4 regions of the Comamonas sp. CMM02 genome follow, and region 2 is predicted to be linked to each of the others. Evidence: predicted binding sites of a transcription regulator. Region 2 holds the regulator's gene; each other region holds the start of a gene.
The links. Region 2 encodes sigma-54, which starts transcription at its own class of promoters, with help from an activator protein. Its sites were predicted from a motif close to TGGCANGNAANCTGCTTT; they were not measured.
Positions count from the first base shown of each region.

Region 1 (3,095 bases), on a different contig from region 2:
ATTGGTGGCGACCCCATCAACGGTCTGAAGCACATCGACGTGATGCGCGCCTTCAATGACGATCCAGACACCGACGCCGTCATCATGATTGGTGAAATCGGTGGCCCGGACGAAGCCGAAGCCGCTCTGTGGTGCAAGGCCAATATGACCAAGCCAATCGTTGGCTTTATCGCTGGCGTGACAGCGCCTCCCGGCAAGCGCATGGGCCACGCTGGCGCGCTGATCTCTGGCGGTGCTGATACGGCTGACGCCAAGCTGGCCATCATGGAAGAGTGTGGTTTCACCATCACGCGCAACCCTTCCGAAATGGGCCGCCTGCTGCAAGGCCTGCTCAAGAAGTAAGCCACAGCAGCTTGCTGACCAAAAAGGCCGTGCCGACTTCTGTCGGGGCGGCCTTTTTGCATGAGCATGCCGCGAGCAGCCAGCCATTTACGCAAAACTACGCACGCCACTGGGCAAGCGCAGGCGTAAACTGCCGACTCCAAAAAAAGTAAACGCCGCTCTGCATCTGCAGAACGGCGTTTTCAATTCATAACAGTGGAGTAAAAATGGAATTTCTGAGCACTGCCGATTTCTGGATCGGCCTGATGAAGATCGTCTGGATCAACATCATTCTTTCTGGTGACAACGCTGTCGTCATCGCCCTTGCTGCCCGTTCACTGCCGCCGGAGCAGCAAAAGAAAGCCATCATGTTTGGCTCTGGCGCTGCCGTTTTTCTGCGCATCGTGCTGACGGTGGTTGCGGCCAAGCTGCTGGAGCTGTCGTTCCTGCAAGTCATCGGCGGCTGCCTGCTGCTGTGGATCGGCTACCAGTTGCTGACTGGCGGTGAGGAAGAAGAAGGCCAAGCCAAGGGCAAGGGCTCCATGGCTGCGGCCATTCGTACCATCTTGATCGCCGATCTGGTGATGAGCCTGGACAACGTGATTGCCGTTGCAGCCACCGCCCAAGGCAACATGGTGCTGCTGATCATGGGCCTGGCCATCTCCATCCCTCTGGTCATCTTTGGCTCTACCCTGATGATCAAGCTGATGGACCGTTTCCCCGTCATCATCACGCTGGGTGCAGCCCTGATTGGCTGGGTCGGTGGTGAAACCATCGTCAACGACAACCTGCTGCACGGGGTCGCACTGGCCCACCCATGGCTGCACTACGTAGCTGCTGCTGCGGGTGCCGTTTTGGTGGTCGCCGTAGGCAAGTGGATGCAAACCCGCCAGGTCAAACCATTGGCCTGAGCCGGCACAGGCACCAGCCAGCACCAGCGCCTTCGGGCGCTTTTTCTTGGCTGGCACAGCGTATCCGCAAGCTTCACCCCTGTGCCAGCCCGCGCTGGCCTTAAAACCAAGGCAGTCTGTGTGCTGCAATGCCTGCAATCTGACAAAAACGTCACTTACAGCAGACGCCGCCCCTAGAAACGTGACACATCCCGTCTATTTGCAAGCAAACTTTGCAAAGTTTCACGCTTTCCCTTGTAGGACAGGGCTGGCACGCCGATTGCTCTCTCTACACTGTATTTTTCTATTTCTACTTCAAGGAGCTTTTTCATGAAGCGCACGATGCAAAAGGGTTTCACCCTGATCGAATTGATGATTGTGGTGGCAATCATCGGTATTTTGGCTGCTGTGGCACTGCCTGCTTATCAGGATTACACGAAGCGCGCAAAGATGTCAGAAGTAATTCTGGCCGCATCTTCTTGCCGCACAACAGTGTCTGAAGTTTATCAAACCAATAGCGCCGCCAGCCTACCTGAAGCCAATGCTTGGGGCTGTGAAGTTTCTGGCACCGGCGCCACCAGATATGTAGAAAAGGTCGAAACTGATGATGCAGGTGGCATTGCAGTGACCGCGCGAGGCTTTGGCGATAACGATATTGACCAAAAAACGGTTTCACTGGTTCCTAAGGTCGATAATAGTACCAAGCAAATTACAGAATGGATTTGTGGCAACCGTGCTGCCGTAGACAATTCCGATGTTGTGACAACGGTGCCTGCAAAATTCCTTCCAGGATCATGCCGCGGCGTTTAATTTAAATAAATCACAACGCCCTTCGGGGCGTTTTTTTATGTACTTTTTTTACTTATTATCTGCCTCATTCTTTTTTATTGGCGTATTGAATCCATTTCATATTCCACCATGGAATTCATTTCATTCCGAGTTTTTATGCGCTTTTGCTATAGTTTTTCTTTTGCTTTTCAAATCTTTTTATAAAAGTATTGAGATACCCAAGAAATTCTTAATATTCGCAGCAGTAATATCAATTTACATTGCTATCCGATTAATCATACAAAATAATTCCGCCGAATATAAGAACTTCTTAGTCTACTTTGCCATATATAGCCTGGCGTTAATTGCAGGGTTTAATACAAAAGAAATCAAAGAAAATAATTTATTCAATTTCATAATTTTAATTGGTTTTTTCCTATCCATATCAGTTATTGCACAATTTTTTGATGTTGCGGATAATTTCGAATTATTACCGAGCATTGAAAATACTCGTCGCCCTGGCGGGTCACTTATCCAAGCCAATCATGCAGCAACATTTATATGCCTCGGTTTAATTTGTTGCTTGCAAAAGAGTTTTTCTTCCAAAATAATTAAATTAATTATTTTTATAACACTCAGTTTCGCTATTGCTGCAACAGAATCAAGGACTGGTTTTCTTGCATTTTCTGTTTATATTTTTTATGCTTCGCTGAAGAAATATTGCGGAAAAACAATTTTATTTTCAAGCCTAATATTCGTCTGCCTAAGCTTTCTGCTCACTCCGAAAATTTATGATAGTTTTTACCAAAATCAAGTAGAAAGCCATACCAGAATCACCGATACCAGCAGCAGCGGCAGACTGCTTGCCTGGTCAATCCTTATTGACTCTGTCAAAGAAAAACCCATTACAGGGCATGGCTTCAACAGTGTATTCAGCACGCTGGATAATCAAATAAGAAATAACGAAAATTTAAGGTCCGCGCCATTTCACTACTCACACAATATAATTATTGATTTTTTGATTTGGTTTGGCATTCCAATCACCATATTAATTTTAATTTATTCTTCAAAAGCTCTACTGCAAATAGAAAAAGAGAAAAATGACAAAACAAAGAT
Region 1 is NZ_JACUZW010000004.1:74,885-77,979, forward strand. Features, by position in the region: gene sucD (succinate--CoA ligase subunit alpha) at 1-342, shown strand, start outside; gene IB213_RS13960 (TerC family protein) at 549-1,232, shown strand; gene IB213_RS13965 (pilin) at 1,542-2,021, shown strand; gene IB213_RS13970 (PglL family O-oligosaccharyltransferase) at 2,059-3,095, shown strand, end outside.
Region 1: IB213_RS13965 (pilin) is a predicted target of sigma-54. The motif match lies at 1,481-1,498, and genes of this name have one in related genera.

Region 2 (3,095 bases):
AGGCAGCGCCCAGTGCGAGCCCTTCTGCCCCCGTGCCTGCACAGCCCTTGCAGCCTTCTGGTAATTTGAATCTACAAGGCAAGTAATGGCTGAGAACACCCCGGACACTGTGGTCTCCAGCAAGCTGGAAGCCCGACACCTGGCCAAGTCGTATGGCAGCCGCAAGGTGGTGAAAGATGTGTCAATGACTGTGCAAAAAGGTGAAGTGGTGGGTTTGCTCGGCCCCAATGGTGCAGGCAAGACCACTTCGTTTTACATGATCGTAGGCCTGGTGCGCAGCGATGGTGGAGATGTATTCATCGATGGTCATTCCGTGGGCAGCATGCCCATTCACCAGCGCTCGCGCCTGGGCTTGTCGTACCTGCCGCAAGAAGCTTCCATCTTTCGCAAATTGAATGTGGAAGACAACGTGCGCGCGGTGCTGGAGCTGCAAAAAAATGATGCGGGCCAGTCTTTGTCCAGAGATGAGATTGAAAAACAGCTGACGTCCTTGCTGCAAGAGCTGCGCGTGGACCATCTGCGCAAATCGCCTTCGTTGGCGCTGTCTGGGGGGGAACGCCGCCGCGTGGAGATCGCCCGCGCTTTGGCCACTAACCCGCGCTTCATCTTGCTCGACGAGCCTTTTGCCGGCATCGATCCGATCGCCGTCATTGAAATTCAACGCATCATTGGTTTTTTGAAGGAACGCGGCATCGGTGTGCTGATTACCGATCACAACGTGCGTGAAACACTGGGTATCTGTGACCACGCTTTCATCATCAGTGATGGCACAGTACTGGCGCAGGGAACGCCACAGGAAATCGTCGAGAACCCGGATGTCAGACGGGTCTACCTCGGCGAACACTTCAGGATGTAGCCCTCTACGGCAGTTTTCAGGAAAAACAACAAGGGTCGAAAGAGGGGTACAGCGTTGAAGCCAGGTTTGTCACTGCGGGTCTCACAGAATTTAGCGCTGACGCCACAACTGCAGCAGTCCATCCGCCTCTTGCAGCTATCTACGCTGGAGCTTTCCCAAGAAGTCGAGCAAATGCTCGACGAGAATCCCTTTCTTGAGGTGGCCAATGAGGATGCCCCTTCTGAAGAATTTGGTGTAGCCAGCGTTGATGCAGCACCTGAATACGATGCACATGCGGCAGATGAGGCGCAATACTCCATATCGGATAGTGCAGGCGCAGCAGGCGCTGATGGACAAAAAGATCAAGATGCTTCCGCCTCTGAAAATGATCTTCCTAGCGATTGGGAAGGCGATGGCAGTGTGGACATGGCGTTCGAGGACAGCGAGTGGGGTGGCGATGCCCTGCCTCGCGGCACCCGCGATGATGACGATGCGCCCACCGCGTTGGAGCTGGCAGGCACCCATGAGTCTTTGACAGACTTTCTGCTCCAGCAGTCGCTGTCCCTGCGTTTGTCCGAGCTGGATCGGTACGCGCTGCGTTTTCTGATTGAAAACCTTAACGACGATGGGTATCTTGAAGATTCACTGGAAGAGCTGGCTCTGGGTCTGGCAGGCCCCTCGGATCTGGAGCAGTTAGAAGAACTGGTGCACCGCTTTACCGTTGCTCTGGGTTTGTTGCAATCCCTGGAGCCTGTGGGCGTGGGCGCACGTGGATTGTCAGAGTGCCTGCGCCTGCAGCTTCAGCACCTGCGCCACCAAGGTGGTGACACCGACCTGATCGATATGGCGCTGCAGTTGTGCGCGCAGCCCTTGGAGCTGCTGGCTCGGCGCGATGTTCGCAAACTCATGCAGGCCTGCGGTCTGCCTGAAGCCAAGGTGCGCGCTGCGCTGGGGGCAATTGCACGGCTAGAACCTAAGCCTGGGCGTCGCTTTGTGAATGTGGAGCGCAACGTGGTGGTGCCCGATGTCATCGTCAAGAAAGTCGCGCGCCGCGGGGCTGATGGCATGGCTCAGTTCAGTGTTCAACTCAACCCCGATGTCATGCCCCGCCTGCGTGTGCATGACATCTATGCCGGGGCACTGCGCAGCCACAAGGGCAGCGAGGGGCATGCTGGGCTGCAGCAGCGTCTGCAGGAGGCGCGCTGGTTTATCAAGAATGTGCAGCAGCGTTTTGACACCATCTTGCGGGTGTCCAAAGCGATTGTGGATAGGCAGAAGAACTTCTTTGTGCATGGCGAGCTGGCCATGCGCCCCTTGGTGCTGCGGGACATTGCCGATGAGCTGGGGCTGCATGAATCGACCATCAGCCGCGTGACCACGGCCAAATACATGTCCACCCCCCATGGCACGTATGAGCTGAAGTATTTCTTTGGCTCGGGTCTGGGCACGGAAACGGGGGGCAACGCCTCCAGTACGGCGGTGCGGGCGTTGATCAAGCAGTTCGTGTCGGCGGAGAGCACCAAAAAACCGCTGTCTGACAGCCAGATTGCCGAGATGCTCAAGGAGCAGGGCATTGAGTGCGCACGCCGCACGGTGGCCAAATACCGAGAGGCGCTGAAGATTGCGCCAGCAAATTTGCGCAAAGCGCTGTAAGCCGGGGGAGCATCCCGTTGCGCCTGTGTTGGTTTGTGCTTACTGTTTAGCTAAGCTTGCTAGCGCTCGATAGAATCGCGCGAGTTGAATCAAAATGCGCTGCCTGTGGGCGGCGCTTTTGTTTTCCCAGCTTGTGTTAACCAGTTGAGCGCGCAGCGCGCTCGGAGAACCACCATGCAGCAACGTCGTCACACCCTTTTGGCCATTGGGGCCGCCACTTTGGCCGCTTTGGGCGCTATTGCGCCTGTGGCCCATGCCGAAGAAAAGCCCAAGGTGGCGCTGGTCATGAAGTCGCTGGCCAATGAGTTTTTCCGCACCATGGAAGACGGTGCCAAGGCGCACAACAAAGAACATAAAAATTATGTGCTGGTGAGCAACGGTATCAAGAACGAAACCGATACCGCCGCGCAGATCAAGATGGTTGAGCAAATGGTGGCGCAAAAGGCGCAGGCCATCGTGATTGCGCCTGCTGACTCCAAGGCGCTGGTGCCAGTGCTGAAAAATGCAGTGGACAAGGGTGTGATTGTTGTGAATATCGACAACCGCCTGGACCCTGAAGCCCTGAAGGAAAAGAACCTGAACATTCCTTTTGTGGGACCTGACAACC
Region 2 is NZ_JACUZW010000001.1:13,782-16,876, forward strand. Features, by position in the region: gene lptA (lipopolysaccharide transport periplasmic protein LptA) at 1-86, shown strand, start outside; gene lptB (LPS export ABC transporter ATP-binding protein) at 86-856, shown strand; gene IB213_RS00085 (RNA polymerase factor sigma-54) at 911-2,488, shown strand; gene IB213_RS00090 (sugar ABC transporter substrate-binding protein) at 2,663-3,095, shown strand, end outside.

Region 3 (3,095 bases), on a different contig from region 2:
AAATCTTCGGCAGTGATGCCCAGTGTTTGCTGGTGCGTGCGTGGGCGGCGCATGGCGTGCAGCACACTGCGGCGTATGCAGTGTTCCAGCTCGCGGACATTACCGGGCCAGTGGTAGTCCAGCAGGGCCGCTTGGGCGGCAGTCTCCAGCCGCACTTGGTCAAGCCCGAGTTCTGAGCGGGCCCGCTCCAGAAAATGGCCAGCAAGTACCAGCAGATCACCGTCACGATCCCGCAATCGGGGCACCTGAATGGGGAAAACGCCCAGACGGTGAAAAAAATCAGCGCGCATGTGCCCGCTGCGAACGGCCCTCTCCAGATCTTGATTGGTTGCGGCAATGATGCGCACATTCACCGTGCGTTCACGGTCCAGCCCCAGGCGCTGGATGTGGCCACTTTGCAGTACACGCAGCAGCTTGGCTTGGGTTGCCAAAGGCAGCTCACCCACTTCATCCAGAAACAGGGTGCCCTGATGGGCTTGCTCGAATTTTCCGGCTCGCTCCTGTACCGCGCCTGTGAACGCGCCACGGACGTGGCCAAACAGCTCACTTTCGACCAGGTTTTCTGGCAGGGCTGCGCAGTTGATGCTGACAAATGCCTGATCGGCGCGCAGCGACTGCGCATGTACGGCTTGTGCAACCAGCTCTTTGCCCACGCCTGTTTCTCCGGTGATCAGTACCGCTAAGTCGCTGGCTGCCACGGTGGCAATGTCGCGCTGCAGGTTGCGCATGGCTGCGCTGTGACCCAGCAGGCGGGTGTGGATTACCGGTGTGTGCCGACGAAAATGCTCCGCGCGTTGGCGCTCTTGCGCTGCGGTCTGCTCCAGCTCACGCATGCGCGCGGCAGTGGCGACGGTTGCTGCCGCCAAATTGCTGAAAGCCTGCAAGGCCGCCAAAGGCGCATCGCCTGCAAAGCTGCCGGGCTGCAGTGCATCGAGGGTGAGCAAACCCCATGGTTGCTCGTTCACCATGAGCACACAGCCCATGCAATCGTGCACGGGCAAAGGGGCATCGGTGTGGTGGGTGACCAGGCCGTCGTAAGGGTCGGGCAGCTCGGTGTCGGTGGGAAAGCGCATGGCCTGCCCGGCAGCCAGCAAGGCCGCAAAACGTGGGTGTTCGCTCACCCGGAAGCGGCGACCCAGTGTGTCAGGGCTCAGACCATCGATAGACAAGGGGCGCAGCCATGTTCCATTTTCTTCAAAACGTAAAAGTGCAGCTGCGTCTGCTGGCAGCACCGTGCGCAAAGCGGCCAGCAGACGGCGGTAGCGTTCAGGTTCAGACAGGTGGTTGGAGAGTTGCGCGATCAGTGGAAGCAGGGCGCTAAGCAAGCTGGCATCGGGAGTCATTTTGACATCTTATGGTGTCAAATTGACGGACATCATGCAGTGTCAAAAAGACATGGGTGCATGTAAGTGCATGAATTACAAGCTGTGCAAACCTGGCATGTACTTTGCCAGTGCTCAAGATGTCCTGGCGCATTGCGCTGCCGTGACTTTGTAAAAAGGAAAGATCTCATGCTGAATGAACGCCAACGTGCCATTGTCAAATCCACCGTGCCTTTGCTGGAAGCCGGGGGCGAAGCGCTTACTACCCATTTCTATCAGCTGATGCTGTCTGAAAACGAGGCTGTACAGCCACTGTTTAACAGCGTGCACCAGCAAACCGGTGCACAGCCTCGCGCACTGGCGCGCAGCGTGCTGATGTATGCCAAGCACATTGATGACTTGTCGGGCCTGGGCGATTTGCCTGCGCAGATCATTCATAAGCATGTGTCTTTGCAGGTGCAGCCAGAGCATTACCCCATCGTTGGTGCTTACTTGCTGCGTGCTATCCGCGAAGTGCTGGGTGCAGAAATTGCGACCGATGAAGTGATTGACGCCTGGGGCGCTGCCTACGGGCAACTGGCTGATATTTTGATCAGCGCCGAAAAAAGCATGTATGCAGACAATGCGCAGCTAGAAGGCGGCTGGGCAGGTGTTCGTCGTTTCGTGGTGGCACGCAAACAGGCTGAGACGTCAGAGATTACGTCGTTTACCTTGCACCCTGAAGACGGCGGCAAAGTGGTGGCTTACCAGGCGGGTCAATTCATTGGTTTGCGTCTCTTGGTCAATGGCAAAGAGCAGCGGCGCAACTATTCGCTGTCGCAGGCGGCGGATGGACGCAGCTTGCGCATCAGTGTCAAGCGTGAGGCACAGGGCGTGGTGTCATCGCACTTGCATACGCAGGTGCATGAGGGTGATGTGCTGGAAGTGTTTGCACCTGCCGGTCACTTCACGCTGGACGACAGCGACAAGCCTTTGGTGCTGATGGCCGCGGGCGTTGGCATCACCCCCTTGATGGCGATGCTGGAAAAAGCATTGGCTGCACAGCGGCCCACTACCTTGATTCATTGCACACGCAGCCCTGACTTACAAGCCTTTCGCACCCAGCTGATCGAGCTGGCCGCGCAGCATTCCCACTTGCAGCTGCGCTTTAGCTACGAGCAAGAAGCCGCACCCGAAAACACTGAGGGTGTGCAAGTTGCCACGGGCATGCCAGATGCCGCTTTGCTCCAGGCCTGGCTGCCGGTGCAGCGTGATGTACAGGCCTACTTTCTGGGCCCTGTCGGCTTTATGCGTTTGGCGCAAACCGTTTTGCGTGATGCTGGCGTGCCTAAGGCACAAAGTCATCACGAGTTTTTTGGCCCGGCACAGGCGCTGGCAGCTTAACTGGCATGATGGCCAAAGTTGGTTGGTGAGTGCTGACAAAGCACTGATCCACTGCGTTGGCACTTGAGCAACCCCGTCTGCCGTGACGGGGTTTTTTTTGTTATTAGATGAATATTAAAAATGCCTGGAAGCCCGCTGTTGCCCCTGCGGCGCGCCTTGATGTCTTTCGTGTAGGGCTGGGCGCTACGCTGGGTCTGGCCTTGGCCATGTTGCTGGTCTTTGAGGGCCGGCAACTGGGGTTTGCCATGGGCCTGAGCTTGTTTGCCCCTTTGGGGGCCAGTGCTGTTTTGCTTTTTGCAGTGCATACCAGCCCGCTGGCACAGCCTTGGTCCTGCGTGGCAGGTAACACTGTCTCGGCGCTGTGGGCGTGTCTGGTGGTCAGCTGCATTC
Region 3 is NZ_JACUZW010000003.1:798,704-801,798, reverse strand. Features, by position in the region: gene norR (nitric oxide reductase transcriptional regulator NorR) at 1-1,343, opposite strand, end outside; gene hmpA (NO-inducible flavohemoprotein) at 1,512-2,705, shown strand; gene IB213_RS13150 (HPP family protein) at 2,813-3,095, shown strand, end outside.
Region 3: hmpA (NO-inducible flavohemoprotein) is a predicted target of sigma-54. The motif match lies at 1,437-1,454, and genes of this name have one in related genera.

Region 4 (3,095 bases), 640 kb from region 2:
GTTGGTCAAAGGTTTGGTGGATTGACCGGGCAACTTCTTGGCCTTGGCGTAGGCACTCCACTGCTTGATCCACGCTTCGTTGGTGGGGTTCTTGACGCTCATGAAGTAATTCCACGAAGCCAGATGGCCCACCAGCGGTTTGGGGTCCAGGCCACGCAGCTCTTCTTCACCCACAGAGAAAGCCACCACGGGCACGTCGGTCGCCTTGATGCCTGCGTTACCCAGTTCCTTGTAGAAAGGCACGTTGGAGTCGCCATTGATGGTGGAGATCACGGCAGTCTTGCCACCGGCTGCAAACTTCTTGATGTCTGCCACGATGGTCTGGTAGTCGCTATGCCCGAACGGGGTGTAGCTTTCCATGATGTCCTTGTCTGCCACACCCTTGGATTTGAGGAAGGCGCGCAAAATTTTATTGGCCGTGCGGGGATACACATAGTCGGTCCCCAGCAGCACCCAGCGCTTGGCCGAACCACCGTCTTCACCCATCAGGTACTCCACCGCAGGAATGGCCTGCTGGTTGGGTGCCGCGCCGGTGTAGAACACGTTCTTGCTCAGCTCTTCGCCTTCGTACTGCACTGGGTAAAACAGCAGCGCATTGCTTTCTTCATACACCGGCAGCACCGACTTGCGGCACACCGAAGTCCAGCAACCAAAGGTGACTGCCACCTTGTCCTGACTGATCAACTGTTTGGCTTGCTCCGCCGCCAGCGGCCAGTTGGAGGCCGTATCAATCACCACGGGCTCCAGCTTCTTGCCCAGCACACCGCCCTTGGCGTTGATGTCTTCAATCGTCATCAGCGCCATGTCCTTGAGCGCGGTCTCCGAAATCGCCATCGTGCCCGACAGCGCATGCAGCACCCCCACCTTGATGGTGTCCGCAGCCTGGGCGGACAAACCCGCAAAACCAAATCCGGCAACCGCTGCGCTGGCAGCCAGGGTTTTCAAAGTGAAACGACGCTGGTTCATGGAAAGTGCTCCTCAAAGGGCTGGTTGATGGGTTCCACTGGTACACACCAGCGGTCTCAATGCCCCCTTTGCAAGCCATGTGCCACTTTGGGCCACGCACCATGCAATCCCCATGGCGGTGCAACATAAACCGATAGCCGGTGTGACTGCACTGCTTTGGCCGCACTGCGCACCAATAAAAACGGGGCCGCCAGCTGCGGTCAGCACCCTGGCACCAAATCAAGGCAGCACCCCTGCACCAAGCTAGCGCCCAGGCCGGCACTGGCACGGCTCTTGCAGAGACTGTGCAGGGCGCTGTCGCCCATTTGCACTGCACCCGATCACGCCATGGAACTGACACCCCGCGAAAAAGACAAGCTGCTCATCTTTACCGCTGCCTTGCTGGCCGAGCGGCGCAAAGCCCGTGGTCTCAAGCTCAACTACCCCGAAGCCGTCGCCTTGATCAGTGCTTTTGTGATGGAAGGCGCTCGCGACGGCAAGACCGTGGCCCAGCTCATGAGCGAAGGTCGCACCGTGCTGACGCGCGAAGACGTGATGGACGGCGTGCCCGAGATGATTCCAGATATCCAGATGGAAGCTACGTTCCCCGATGGCACCAAGTTGGTCACCGTGCACGAGCCGATTATTTGAATTTCAAGCCTTTCAGGCACCCGGCCCTTACTTCACCTGCGCTAACAGCTATGAACACCAAATATCTGATCACCACCGCCATCACGGCTGCCTCTTTCCTGCCCCTGTCTGCGATGGCTCACATCAGCACCGACGGCGGTGGCCACCACAACTTTCTGGACAGCCTGAGCCATGCCTTTGCCCACCCCTTTGGCGGTGCAGACCACCTGGCGGCCATGCTCGCTGTGGGCGCGTGGAGTGCATTGACCATGGCCAGCGCATGGCGCGCGCCAGCGGCCTTTGTTGCGCTGCTCATTGCTGGCTGTCTGGCCGGTTTTGCGGGGCTGCATATCCCGGCGGTCGAACCCATGATCGCCGCATCGGTGCTGGTGCTGGGCCTGCTGGTGATGGTGCAAAAGAAAATGGCCTGGGGCGCAGCGGCCGCACTGGCCGGTGTATTTGCCTTCTTTCACGGTGCCGCCCACGGCTACGAGCTGGCCCAAGACAGTGCGCTGGCCGCACTTGGTGCCATTGCGGGCATGGCCGCTGGCTCTGCCTTGCTGCACCTCTCGGGCATCGTGCTGGGCCACGCAGTCATGCAGCGCCACCAGGTGATTGCCAAGCTGGCTGGCGGGCTGACTGCAGCACTGGGGGCCTTCATGCTGACCCGCCTGGCTTAAATGAAACGCCACACTGCCCCGCCGTACAGCGCTGCCGCAAGGCAGGCGACGGTGGTGGTGTGGGCCATCTCCGCGCTGATGCAGCGCCAGTTATTGATAAGCCGTGCCATGCACTGCGCGGCATTGCGCCAAGGATAAAAGCATGATTCCCGGTGAAATTTTGGTGGATGCAGGCGCACATGTCCTCAACCCCGGCCGCCCGGTTACGACGCTGCTGATCAAAAATGCCAGCGACCGGCCCATTCAGGTCGGCTCTCACTACCACTTTGCAGAGACCAATGCCGGGCTGGAGTTTGACCGGCAGGCTGCGCACGGCAAACGTCTGAACATTGTCAGTGGCATGGCTGTGCGCTTTGAGCCAGGCCAGCAGCGCACGGTAGAGCTGGTCGATGTAGCCGGTGACCGCCAGATTTACGGCTTTCGAGGCCTGATTCAAGGAGCACTTTGATATGGCCACGATGGACAAGCGCGCCTACGCCGAAACCTTTGGCCCCACCGTGGGCGACCGTGTGCGGCTGGCCGATACCGAGCTGATCGTTGAGGTTGAAAAAGACTTCACACTGGCCGCTGGCGGCTATGGTGAGGAAGTGAAATTTGGTGGCGGCAAAACCATCCGTGACGGCATGGCGCAAAGCCAGTTTTCACGCGCCCAAGGGGCCATGGACACCGTGCTCACCAATGCCCTCATCGTCGACCACTGGGGCATCGTCAAGGCCGACATTGGATTGAAAGGCGGGCGCATTGCTGCCATCGGCAAGGCCGGCAATCCGGACACCCAGCCGGGGGTGGACATCATCATTGGCCCGGGCACAGAAATCATCTCCTGCGAGGGCAGCATCG
Region 4 is NZ_JACUZW010000001.1:653,586-656,680, reverse strand. Features, by position in the region: gene urtA (urea ABC transporter substrate-binding protein) at 1-966, opposite strand, end outside; gene IB213_RS02970 (urease subunit gamma) at 1,294-1,596, shown strand; gene IB213_RS02965 (HupE/UreJ family protein) at 1,647-2,255, shown strand; gene IB213_RS02960 (hypothetical protein) at 2,256-2,393, shown strand; gene IB213_RS02955 (urease subunit beta) at 2,398-2,703, shown strand; gene ureC (urease subunit alpha) at 2,705-3,095, shown strand, end outside.
Region 4: IB213_RS02970 (urease subunit gamma) is a predicted target of sigma-54. The motif match lies at 1,229-1,246, and genes of this name have one in related genera.